DNA from 3 places in the Cupriavidus taiwanensis LMG 19424 genome. Region 3 is predicted to be linked to each of the others. Evidence: predicted binding sites of a transcription regulator. Region 3 holds the regulator's gene; each other region holds the start of a gene.

The links. The regulator HrcA, encoded in region 3, represses chaperone genes, less so after heat shock. The targets are predictions, from matches to a motif close to TTAGCACTCNNNNNNNNNGAGTGCTAA.
Region 1: groES (co-chaperone GroES) is a predicted target of HrcA. The motif match lies at 2,096-2,122, and genes of this name have one in related genera.
Region 2: rpoH (RNA polymerase sigma factor RpoH) is a predicted target of HrcA. The motif match lies at 1,723-1,749, and genes of this name have one in related genera.

What each region holds. Positions count from the first base shown of each region.
Region 1 is NC_010528.1:706,113-709,390, reverse strand. Features, by position in the region: gene groL (chaperonin GroEL) at 20-1,663, opposite strand; gene groES (co-chaperone GroES) at 1,711-2,001, opposite strand; gene ycaC (isochorismate family cysteine hydrolase YcaC) at 2,369-2,995, opposite strand; gene RALTA_RS03315 (YciI family protein) at 3,100-3,278, opposite strand, start outside.
Region 2 is NC_010528.1:297,521-300,798, forward strand. Features, by position in the region: gene RALTA_RS01450 (SCO family protein) at 1-607, shown strand, start outside; gene rpoH (RNA polymerase sigma factor RpoH) at 712-1,641, opposite strand; gene RALTA_RS01460 (pirin family protein) at 1,986-2,861, shown strand; gene ybiB (DNA-binding protein YbiB) at 2,880-3,278, opposite strand, start outside.
Region 3 is NC_010528.1:1,143,993-1,147,270, forward strand. Features, by position in the region: gene recN (DNA repair protein RecN) at 1-324, opposite strand, end outside; gene RALTA_RS05305 (NAD kinase) at 391-1,308, opposite strand; gene hrcA (heat-inducible transcriptional repressor HrcA) at 1,435-2,469, shown strand; gene hemH (ferrochelatase) at 2,600-3,278, shown strand, end outside.

The DNA of each region.
Region 1 (3,278 bases), 440 kb from region 3:
GCAGTGGGCTGGGGATGGATTACATCATGCCTTCCATACCGCCCATGCCGCCCATGCCGCCCGGCATTGCCGGAGCCGACTCTTCCTTCGGCGTTTCGGCCACGGCGCAGTCGGTGGTCAGCATCAGCGAAGCCACCGAAGCGGCGTTCTGCAGTGCGGTGCGGGTGACCTTGGTCGGGTCCAGCACGCCCATTTCCACCAGGTCGCCGTACTCGCCCGAAGCGGCGTTGTAGCCGTAGTTGCCCTTGCCTTCGATGACCTTGGCAACGACCACCGAAGCTTCTTCACCGGCGTTCAGCACGATCTGGCGCAGCGGCTCTTCCATCGCGCGCAGCACGATCTTGATACCGGCGTTCTGGTCGGCGTTGTCGCCTTGCAGAGCCGAGATCGCGGCGCGGGCGCGCAGCAGGGCCACACCACCGCCGGGGACGATGCCTTCTTCCACCGCAGCGCGGGTGGCGTGCAGGGCGTCTTCCACGCGGGCCTTCTTTTCCTTCATTTCGACTTCGGTGGCAGCGCCAACCTTGATCACGGCAACACCGCCGGCCAGCTTGGCCACGCGCTCTTGCAGCTTCTCACGGTCGTAGTCCGAGGTCGCTTCTTCGATCTGGGCGCGGATCTGCTTCACGCGGCCTTCGATGCCAGCAGCGTCGCCGGCGCCATCGATGATGATGGTGTTTTCCTTGCCGATTTCGATGCGCTTGGCCTGGCCCAGGTCGTTCAGGGTGGCCTTTTCCAGCGTCAGGCCGACTTCTTCGGCGATGACGGTGCCGCCGGTCAGGATGGCGATGTCTTCCAGCATGGCCTTGCGGCGGTCGCCGAAGCCCGGAGCCTTGACGGCGGCGGTCTTCAGGATGCCACGGATGTTGTTGACCACCAGGGTCGCCAGGGCTTCGCCCTCGACGTCTTCAGCGATGATCAGCAGCGGGCGGCCGGCCTTGGCCACTTGCTCCAGCACCGGCAGCAGGTCGCGGATGTTGCTGATCTTCTTGTCGAACAGCAGCACGAACGGGTTGTCCAGCGCGACAACCTGCTTTTCCGGGTTGTTGATGAAGTACGGCGACAGGTAGCCGCGGTCGAACTGCATGCCTTCCACGACTTCCAGCTCGTCGGCCAGCGACTTGCCGTCTTCGACGGTGATCACGCCTTCCTTGCCGACCTTGTCCATGGCTTCGGCGATGCGCTCGCCGATCGAGGCGTCGCTGTTGGCCGAGATCGCGCCGACCTGGGCGATTTCCTTGCTGGTGGTGGTGGGCTTGCTGATCTTCTTCAGCTCTTCCACGGCAGCGCCGACAGCCTTGTCGATGCCGCGCTTCAGGTCCATCGGGTTCATGCCGGCGGCGACGAACTTCATGCCTTCGCGCACGATCGACTGGGCCAGCACGGTTGCGGTGGTGGTACCGTCACCGGCGTTGTCGCTGGTCTTGGAAGCCACTTCCTTGACCATCTGGGCGCCCATGTTCTGCAGCTTGTCCTTCAGCTCGATTTCCTTAGCCACGGACACGCCGTCCTTGGTCACGGTCGGCCCGCCGAAGCTGCGCTCCAGCACCACGTTGCGGCCCTTCGGGCCCAGGGTCACTTTAACGGCGTTGGCGAGGATGTTCACGCCTTCGACCATCTTGGCACGGGCGGCGTCGCCGAACACTACGTCTTTTGCTGCCATGTTCTGAATCTCCTGAAATCTGTACGGGTGGGGCTACAAGTAACGGATTACTTGTTGACCACGGCCATGATGTCTTCTTCGCGCATGACCAGCAGTTCCTGGCCATCCACCTTCACGCCCTGGCCGGCATACTTGCCGAACAGCACGCGATCGCCGACCTTGACGTCCAGGGCGATGTTGTTGCCCTTGTCATCCTTCTTGCCGGGACCGATTGCCAGCACTTCGCCTTGATCGGGCTTCTCGGCAGCGTTGTCGGGAATCACGATACCGGACGCGGTCTTGGTTTCGTTGTCCAGACGCTTCACGATCACGCGGTCGTGCAGAGGACGCAGATTCATACGGACTCCTAGATACAAAGTGAGTTTTTGATCACAAATCGGCCGGCTACCGAGGCGACGGCCGTCAGAAATGTTCAGGTGTCGCAGAGGGCTGTTAGCACTCCCCCCTGACGAGTGCTAATTATAGGGACGGGGTAGGGGCATTTCAAGACAGGCGCCGGATGCGGGTTTTCCCGGGGACTGGCGCAGCGCACATGGGCAGCGCATATGGGGGGCGGATGGCGCCGGAAGCGATTCCGGCGCCCAGTGCAATCATGTCGGTGATGCGGCACGAATCGGACTCGCACCGCATCGACTGCGGAATAGGCCTTATTGCCTGCCATTGGCCAGCGCGGCGCCAGGGGCTTCGCGCGTGGCCGGGGTGATGTTATTTGCCGCCCTTCACGGTGGTGTACGCCGTAATCAGGTTCCGATAGTCGGGAATATGGTTGGAGAACAAGGTCCCCAGCCCCTCGATGTCGTTGCGCCAGTCGCGATGAAGCTCGCAGGCAACGCCGAACCACGTCATCAGTTGGGCGCCGGCCTCGGCCATGCGGTGCCACGCGGATTCGCGTGTCACCTCATTGAACGTTCCCGATGCATCGGTCACCACGAACACATCGAAGCCTTCTTCGATCGCTGACAATGCCGGAAACGCCACGCAGACCTCAGTCACCACGCCGGCGATCAGCAACTGCTTCTTGCCGGTTGCCTTCACTGCCTTGACGAAGTCCTCGTTGTCCCATGCATTGATCTGCCCGGGGCGCGGAATGAAGGGCGCATCGGGGAACATCGCCTTCAGTTCCGGCACCAGCGGCCCGTTGGGTCCGTCCTCGAAGCTGGTGGTCAGGATCGTAGGCAGCTTGAAATACCTGGCCAGATCGGCCATGGCGAGAACGTTGTTCTTGAACTTGTCGGGGTCGATGTCGCGCACCAGCGACAGCAGGCCGGCCTGGTGATCCACCATCAGTACCGCCGCCTGGTCCTTGTCCAAACGCTTGTAGGTCTTGCTCATCTTCCTCTCCTGTGAATGCGCGTCCGGTTCGGTTGGACACGCGTGGTGAAATCTTCTGCATGGCGCTGCAATCCATGCACGGCTGCCTGCTCACGCCCGGTGAACTAAAGCGGGCGCTGTGCGCCTGGATAGTTGTCCACCCGCAGCAGGAACGGATGGATGTGGATCTCTTTCCACACGCCCGCCCGGTGGAATGGATCGGCCCGGTTGAAGTCGATGACCTGCTGCTTGTCCTGCGCACGCACAAGGAACAGGCTGCCGATCATGCGCGCGCCATCGTCGG
Region 2 (3,278 bases), 850 kb from region 3:
CTCCGCTTCCGGCCTGTTCGCCGCCTTCCGCCGCTTTTCCCTGCTGGCCGCGCTGGCCCTGGCCGTCGCTGCCTGCGGGCAGCAGAAAGCGTCGTTCCGCAATGTCGATATCACCGGCGCCGCCGACTTCGGCAAGGACTTCTCGCTGACCGACCACACCGGCAAGGTGCGCACCCTGGCCGACTACAAGGGCAAGGCCGTGGTGATGTTCTTCGGCTACACCCACTGCCCGGACGTCTGCCCCACCACCATGGCCGAACTGAAGGCGGTGATGGAGAAGCTGGGACCGGACGCGGACCGCGTACAGGTGCTGTTCGTCACGGTGGATCCGGAACGCGATACGCAGGCCCTGCTGGCGCAGTACGTGCCCGCCTTCGATCCGCGCTTCGTCGGGTTGCGCCCGGCCGACGAGGCCTCGCTGCAGAAGCTGGCCAAGGACTTCAAGGTGTTCTACGCCAAGGTGCCGGGCAGCTCGCCCAACAACTACACGGTGGATCACTCGGCCGGCAGCTATGTGTTCGATCCTAACGGCAAGCTGCGGCTGTTCATCCGTCACGGCCAGGGTCCGGAACCCATCGCGCACGACCTGAAACAGCTGTTGTCCTGACGCAGCCGGGGCGAACGGGTGCGGCATAACGTCGCACCATGGCTTCCCCGGGCAACAAAAAAGGCCGGTCCATGGACCGGCCTTTTGCATGGATGCGGTGAGGATCAGGCGAAGGCCTGCAGCGCGCCCTTCATCTTCTTCATCGCCGCCGCCTCGATCTGGCGGATGCGCTCGGCCGACACGCCGAACTCGTCGGCCAGCTCATGCAGCGTGGCGCCGCCCGAGCCGTCGTCCTCGACGTTGAGCCAGCGCGCCTCGATGATGCGGCGGCTGCGCTCGTCGAGCTTGGCCAGCGCTTCTTCCAGCCCCTCGACCTGCATGCGGTCCTGGCGCTTGGCCTCCATCACGCGGGTCGGCTCGTTGTGGTTGTCGGCCAGGTAGGCGATGGGGGCGAATTCCTCTTCGCCGTCGTCGACCTGGCCTTCCAGCGCCAGATCGCCGCCCGACAGGCGGGTTTCCATCTCCATCACTTCTTCAGGCTTGACGTTCAGCTCGCGCGCCACGGCCTCGACCTGCTCCGGCGTGAAGGTGTGCCCGCCCTGCTTGTGGCTGCGCAGGTTGAAGAACAGCTTGCGCTGGGCCTTGGTGGTGGCCACCTTGACCATGCGCCAGTTCTTCAGCACATATTCATGGATTTCTGCCTTGATCCAGTGCATTGCGTACGACACCAGGCGCACGCCCTGGTCCGGATCGAAACGCTTCACTGCCTTCATCAGGCCGATATTGCCTTCCTGGATCAGGTCGGCGTGGGGCAGGCCGTAGCCCAGGTACTGGCGGGCGATCGACACCACCAGCCGCAGGTGCGACATCACCAGGCGGCGGGCCGCCTCGACGGAATCGTGGTCGCGCAGTTCGCGCGCGAGGCGTTGCTCTTCCTCCGCGGTCAGCAGCGGAATGCGGTGGACAGCCTGGATATAGCTGTCGAGGTTGCCCACGGTCGCCGGAAAGGTCAGCGCAAAGCTGCCCGTGTTCCGGGGCACCGTCGGCAGACGGTTATTGGTCAGGGTTTGGTCGGCAGACAAGACTGCGTTCACTCAATGGCTCCTTTCGCGTCCGGCGGTTTGGTTGCCGGTGCGCCGCGGCCCCATGGGGAATCGGCGGCACTGCAACACATCTTAGCACTCTGGCCGGGTGAGTGCTAATTGGAGTTCCGATGCGTACGATAGTTCCCGGGTATCGCTCTTACTGTTCGGATAGCCAGGTAAATCCTAAAGAGACGGCAACGATACCGCTGCCATCGCGCACTGGTAGTTAGAGCGCAGGGTGGCAACGGGGTTCTTCCCGCCGCTGCAATGCTCTGTTCCAGCACCGGCTACACTCGACCGGCGGGCAGCGCACTGGCATGCTTGCGAGCCTCTCTTATCGGATCGGAGGAGTTATGTCTGCTATCGAACACTTGCTCAAGCCGCATGTGCGCGACCTGGGCGATTTCACCGTGCGCCGGCTGCTGCCGGCCGCGGCAACCCAGACCGTCGGGCCGTTTATCTTCTTCGACCATATGGGGCCGGTGCAGCTGCCGCCGGGCCAGGGCGCCGATGTGCGCCCGCATCCCCATATCGGACTGGCCACGGTCACCTATCTGTTCGAGGGCGAGATCATCCATCGCGACAGCCTGGGCAGCGACCAGGCGATCCGCCCCGGCGACGTCAACTGGATGACCGCGGGCCACGGCATCGTGCACTCGGAGCGATCGCCCGAGCACGTGCGGCCCGAGGGCGCACGCCTGCACGGCATCCAGACCTGGGTGGCGCTGCCGCAGGAGCATGAGGGCGCCGAGCCGTCGTTTTTCCACCATCCGGCCGCGACGCTGCCGCGCATCGAGCGGCCCGGCGTGCGCATGGTGGTGATTGCCGGCGATGCGTTCGGCCAGACCTCGCCGGTCCAGGTCTTCAGCCGCACGCTGTATGTGGCGATCGAGCTGGACGCGGGGGCCAGCGTGGAAATTCCCGCCGACCACGCCGAGCGCGGCATCTATCCGGTGGACGGCGCGGTCGCGCTCGACGGCGAGCCGCTGCCCGCCGAGCACATGGTGGTGCTCACGCCGGGCCAGCCGGCGACGCTGACGGCCACGGCGCCGTCGCGCGTGATGCTGCTGGGCGGCGACCCGACCGACGGGCACCGCTTCATCTACTGGAATTTCGTTGCCAGCAGCAAGGTGGCGATCGAGGCCGCGGCCCAGCGCTGGGAGGACGACCAGTTCCCGCATGTGCCCGGCGAGACCGAGCGCATTCCGCTGCCTCCGCGCAAGCCGTGACGGTGGTGCCGGGCCAGCTCAGACCGGACTGGCCCAGGTCACGCGCGTGCCCTGGCGCAGGCATTCGCGGATGGCCTCGATCTGGATGGCGATGGGCGCCGGCACCGGCACCGCGCCGTCCAGCACGCGGCGGATCCAGGCCACGGTGAGGCCGGCATCGCTGCCCGGCGGCAACTCCGGCACGTCGCCGATCGAGCCGCCGGCCTGGCCGACCAGGGTCTGCTGGTGGCCTTCATGCAGCCAGTCGATACGGCCGCTGCGCCGGGCGTCGGCGACCACCTCGCCCTCGGTGCCGCGTGCCAACAGCACGTTGGCGGGTTCGTGGGAGAAGTAATCGGTCAGCGTCTCGCGGTATTCAGGGTGCGTGTAGCTATACAGCCGCAGGCCTTCGGCGGGCGTGTGCTCGCCCACCGGCTG
Region 3 (3,278 bases):
GGCCTTGCTGCGGCCGCCGGCATCGACGGTACGGCGCAGCAGCACGGTCGGTACGCCGCCGTCTTCTTCGCTGTTGAGTTCGCGCTCGGCCAGCCAGGCATCGAGCGCGGGATGGGTCGAGAAGGTGGCGCTGACGCTGGCGCGCGGCGCGCCTTCGCGCACCACGCCGGCATCGGCGCGCTCGCCCAGCACCAGCGCCAGGGCGTCGATCAGGATCGACTTGCCGGCGCCGGTCTCGCCGGTGAAGACGGTAAAGCCGGAGGCGAAGTCCAGGTCGAGGGTGTCGACGATGACGAAATCACGGATGGACAGGCTGCGCAGCATCGTGGCGGGAAGGGTAGTCGGTCCGATGAAGGGTCGGGCTCGGGCTGAGGGGCGGCTGGATTGCGCTCAGAGGCGGTTGTCTTCGGACGGGTATTCGTGCCAGTGCAGCTTCTTGCGCAGCGTGGCGTAGTAGTTGTAGCCCACCGGGTGCAGCAGGTTGATGGTCTTCTGCGAGCGCCGCACCACGATGCGGTCGCCCGGCAGCAGCGAGGTCAGCGACTGCATGTCGAAGTTGACGCTGGCGTCGCGCGCGCTCGCCACCTCGATGGTTACCTCGGCGTCGTGCGGCAGCACGATCGGCCGGTTGGACAGCGCGTGCGGGGCGATCGGCACCAGCACCACGCCCGACAGCGTGGGGTGCAGGATCGGGCCGCCGGCCGACAGCGCGTAAGCGGTGGAGCCGGTCGCGGTCGACACGATCAGGCCGTCGGAGCGCTGGTTGTACATGAAGTGGCCGTCCACCGAAACCGCCAGCTCGACCATGCCCGAAATGCCGGAGCGGTTCACCACCACATCGTTCAGCGCCAGCGCGGAGAAGATGTCCATGTCGTCGCGCACCACGCGCGAGGCCAGCAGCAGCCGCGTCTCGGACTCGTAGCGGCCGTCGAGCATGTCGGGCAGCACCGTATGCGCATCTTCCAGCGCGATGTCGGTCATGAAACCGAGCCGCCCGTGGTTCACGCCGATCAGGGGCACGTCATAGCCGGCGAGCTGGCGGGCGATGCCCAGCAGCGTACCGTCGCCACCGAGCACCACGGCAACGTCGGCCTGCCGGCCGATTTCCTCGGCGGACAGGGCGGGATAGGCGGTCAGCCCGGTGGCCAGCGCGGTCTCGCGCTCGAATACCACGTCCTGGCCGTTGCGCAGGATATAGGAGGCAATCTCTTCCAGCGGCCCTTCGATGCCGGCAGTGGAGTACCTGCCCACCAGGGCGACGGTCTTGAATGGTGTGCGCACGGCGCTGGCTTTGGGTGGGGCGGACATGCCGGGATTAGACCATACCGCCGTGACGGTTGTCAGCAGGCGCCGGCGGCCCGTCCGGCGGCACATCTGGCGGCACATCCGGCCGGGCCGCCAGAAGGTCCAAAACTTGCGTAAAATCGGGGCATCATGGATGAACGCTCCAAAACGCTGCTCAAGACCCTGATCGAGCGCTACATTGCCGAAGGCCAGCCGGTCGGCTCCCGCACCCTGTCCAAGTACTCGGGGCTGGACCTGTCGCCGGCGACGATCCGCAATGTGATGTCCGATCTCGAGGAAATGGGTTTTATCGCCAGCCCGCACACGTCGGCCGGCCGGATCCCGACGCCGCGTGGCTACCGGCTGTTCGTCGACTCGATGCTGACGGCCAAGCCGCTCGAGCGCAACGCCGACCTGGCCGAGCTGACCGGGCAGATCCAGGACCAGCTGGGCGGGCAGCAGCTGGGGCCGCAGCGCATGATTACCGCGGCGGCGCGCACGCTGTCCAACCTGTCGCACTTTGCCGGCGTGGTGATGACGCCGCGCCGCGCGCAGGCGTTCCGGCAGATCGAGTTCATGCGGCTGTCGGACAAGCGCATCCTGCTGATCATCGTCAGCCCCGAGGGCGACGTGCAGAACCGCATCATCCAGACCGAACTGCCGTACACGCCGGCCCAGCTGATCGAGGCCGCCAACTTCTTCAACTCGCACTATGCCGGCATGAGCTTCGACACCGTGCGCAGCCACCTGCGGCTGGAGTTGCAGGACCTGCGCCGCGACATGTCGCAGCTGATGCAGGCCGCGGTCGAGGCCGGCAGCACCGCCGAGGACGAGGATGACGACCACGTCTACATCAGCGGCGAGCGCAAGCTGCTCGAAGTCGACGACCTGGCCTCGAGCATGGACAAGCTGCGGCGCCTGTTCGACGTGTTCGAGCACAAGACCAGCCTGCTGCAGCTGCTGGATGTGTCCAGCCATGCGCAGGGCGTGCAGATCTTCATCGGCGGTGAAAGCCAGCTGGTGCCGATCGAGGACATGGCGGTCATTACCGCGCCGTACGAGGTCGACGGGCAGATCGTCGGCACGCTGGGCGTGATCGGCCCCACGCGCATGGCCTACGAGCGTGTGATCCCGATCGTCGACATTACTGCGCGGTTGCTGTCCAGCGCGCTGAGCCAGAACTAGTGGTCCGGCGTTCCGGTCTGACCGGCGGCTCCATTCCCGCCGCGCGGGCGCGGCGCCGCTGCGCTGCACCCGTCGCGGCACCCGTCGTCACACCCGCCCCATCCCGGCATCGCGCCAACCCGGAAGCGACATGACGTTTTCTCCCGAACCGGCCTACCAGCACGGCCAGGCGCCGCGCACGGCCATCCTGCTGGTCAACCTGGGCACCCCCGACGCCCCGACCCCCAAGGCTGTGGGGCGTTACCTGAAAGAATTCCTGTCCGATCCGCGCGTGGTGGAAATACCGCGCGCGGCGTGGCTGCCGCTGCTGTACGGCGTGATCCTGCCGCTGCGCTCGCGCGCGTCGGCGCTCAAGTACGAATCGATCTGGCTGCGCGAGGCCCATATGACGGGCTCGCCGCTGCTGGTCTACAGCGAGCGCCAGGCGCATGCGCTGCAGCGGCTGCTGCACCAGAATGGCCACGAGGTGACGGTGGCGTGCGCAATGCGCTACGGCAACCCGTCGATCGGTTCGGTGATGGAGGCGCTGCGCCGCCAGGGCTGCGAGCAGGTGCTGGTGCTGCCCATGTATCCGCAGTACTCTGGCACCACCACCGCCACGGCCTTCGACGAGGTGTTCCGGGTGCTGGGCCAGTGGCGCAACCAGCCCGAGCTGCGGCTGGTCAAGCATTTCCATGACCATCCGGCGTATATCTCCGCATTGCAGCAACAGGTCAGCGCCTATTGGGCGCGGCACGGCATGCCGGATTTCGGCCGGGGCGACAAGCTGATCCTGTCGTTCCACGGCGTGCCGCGCCGGACGCTGGAAC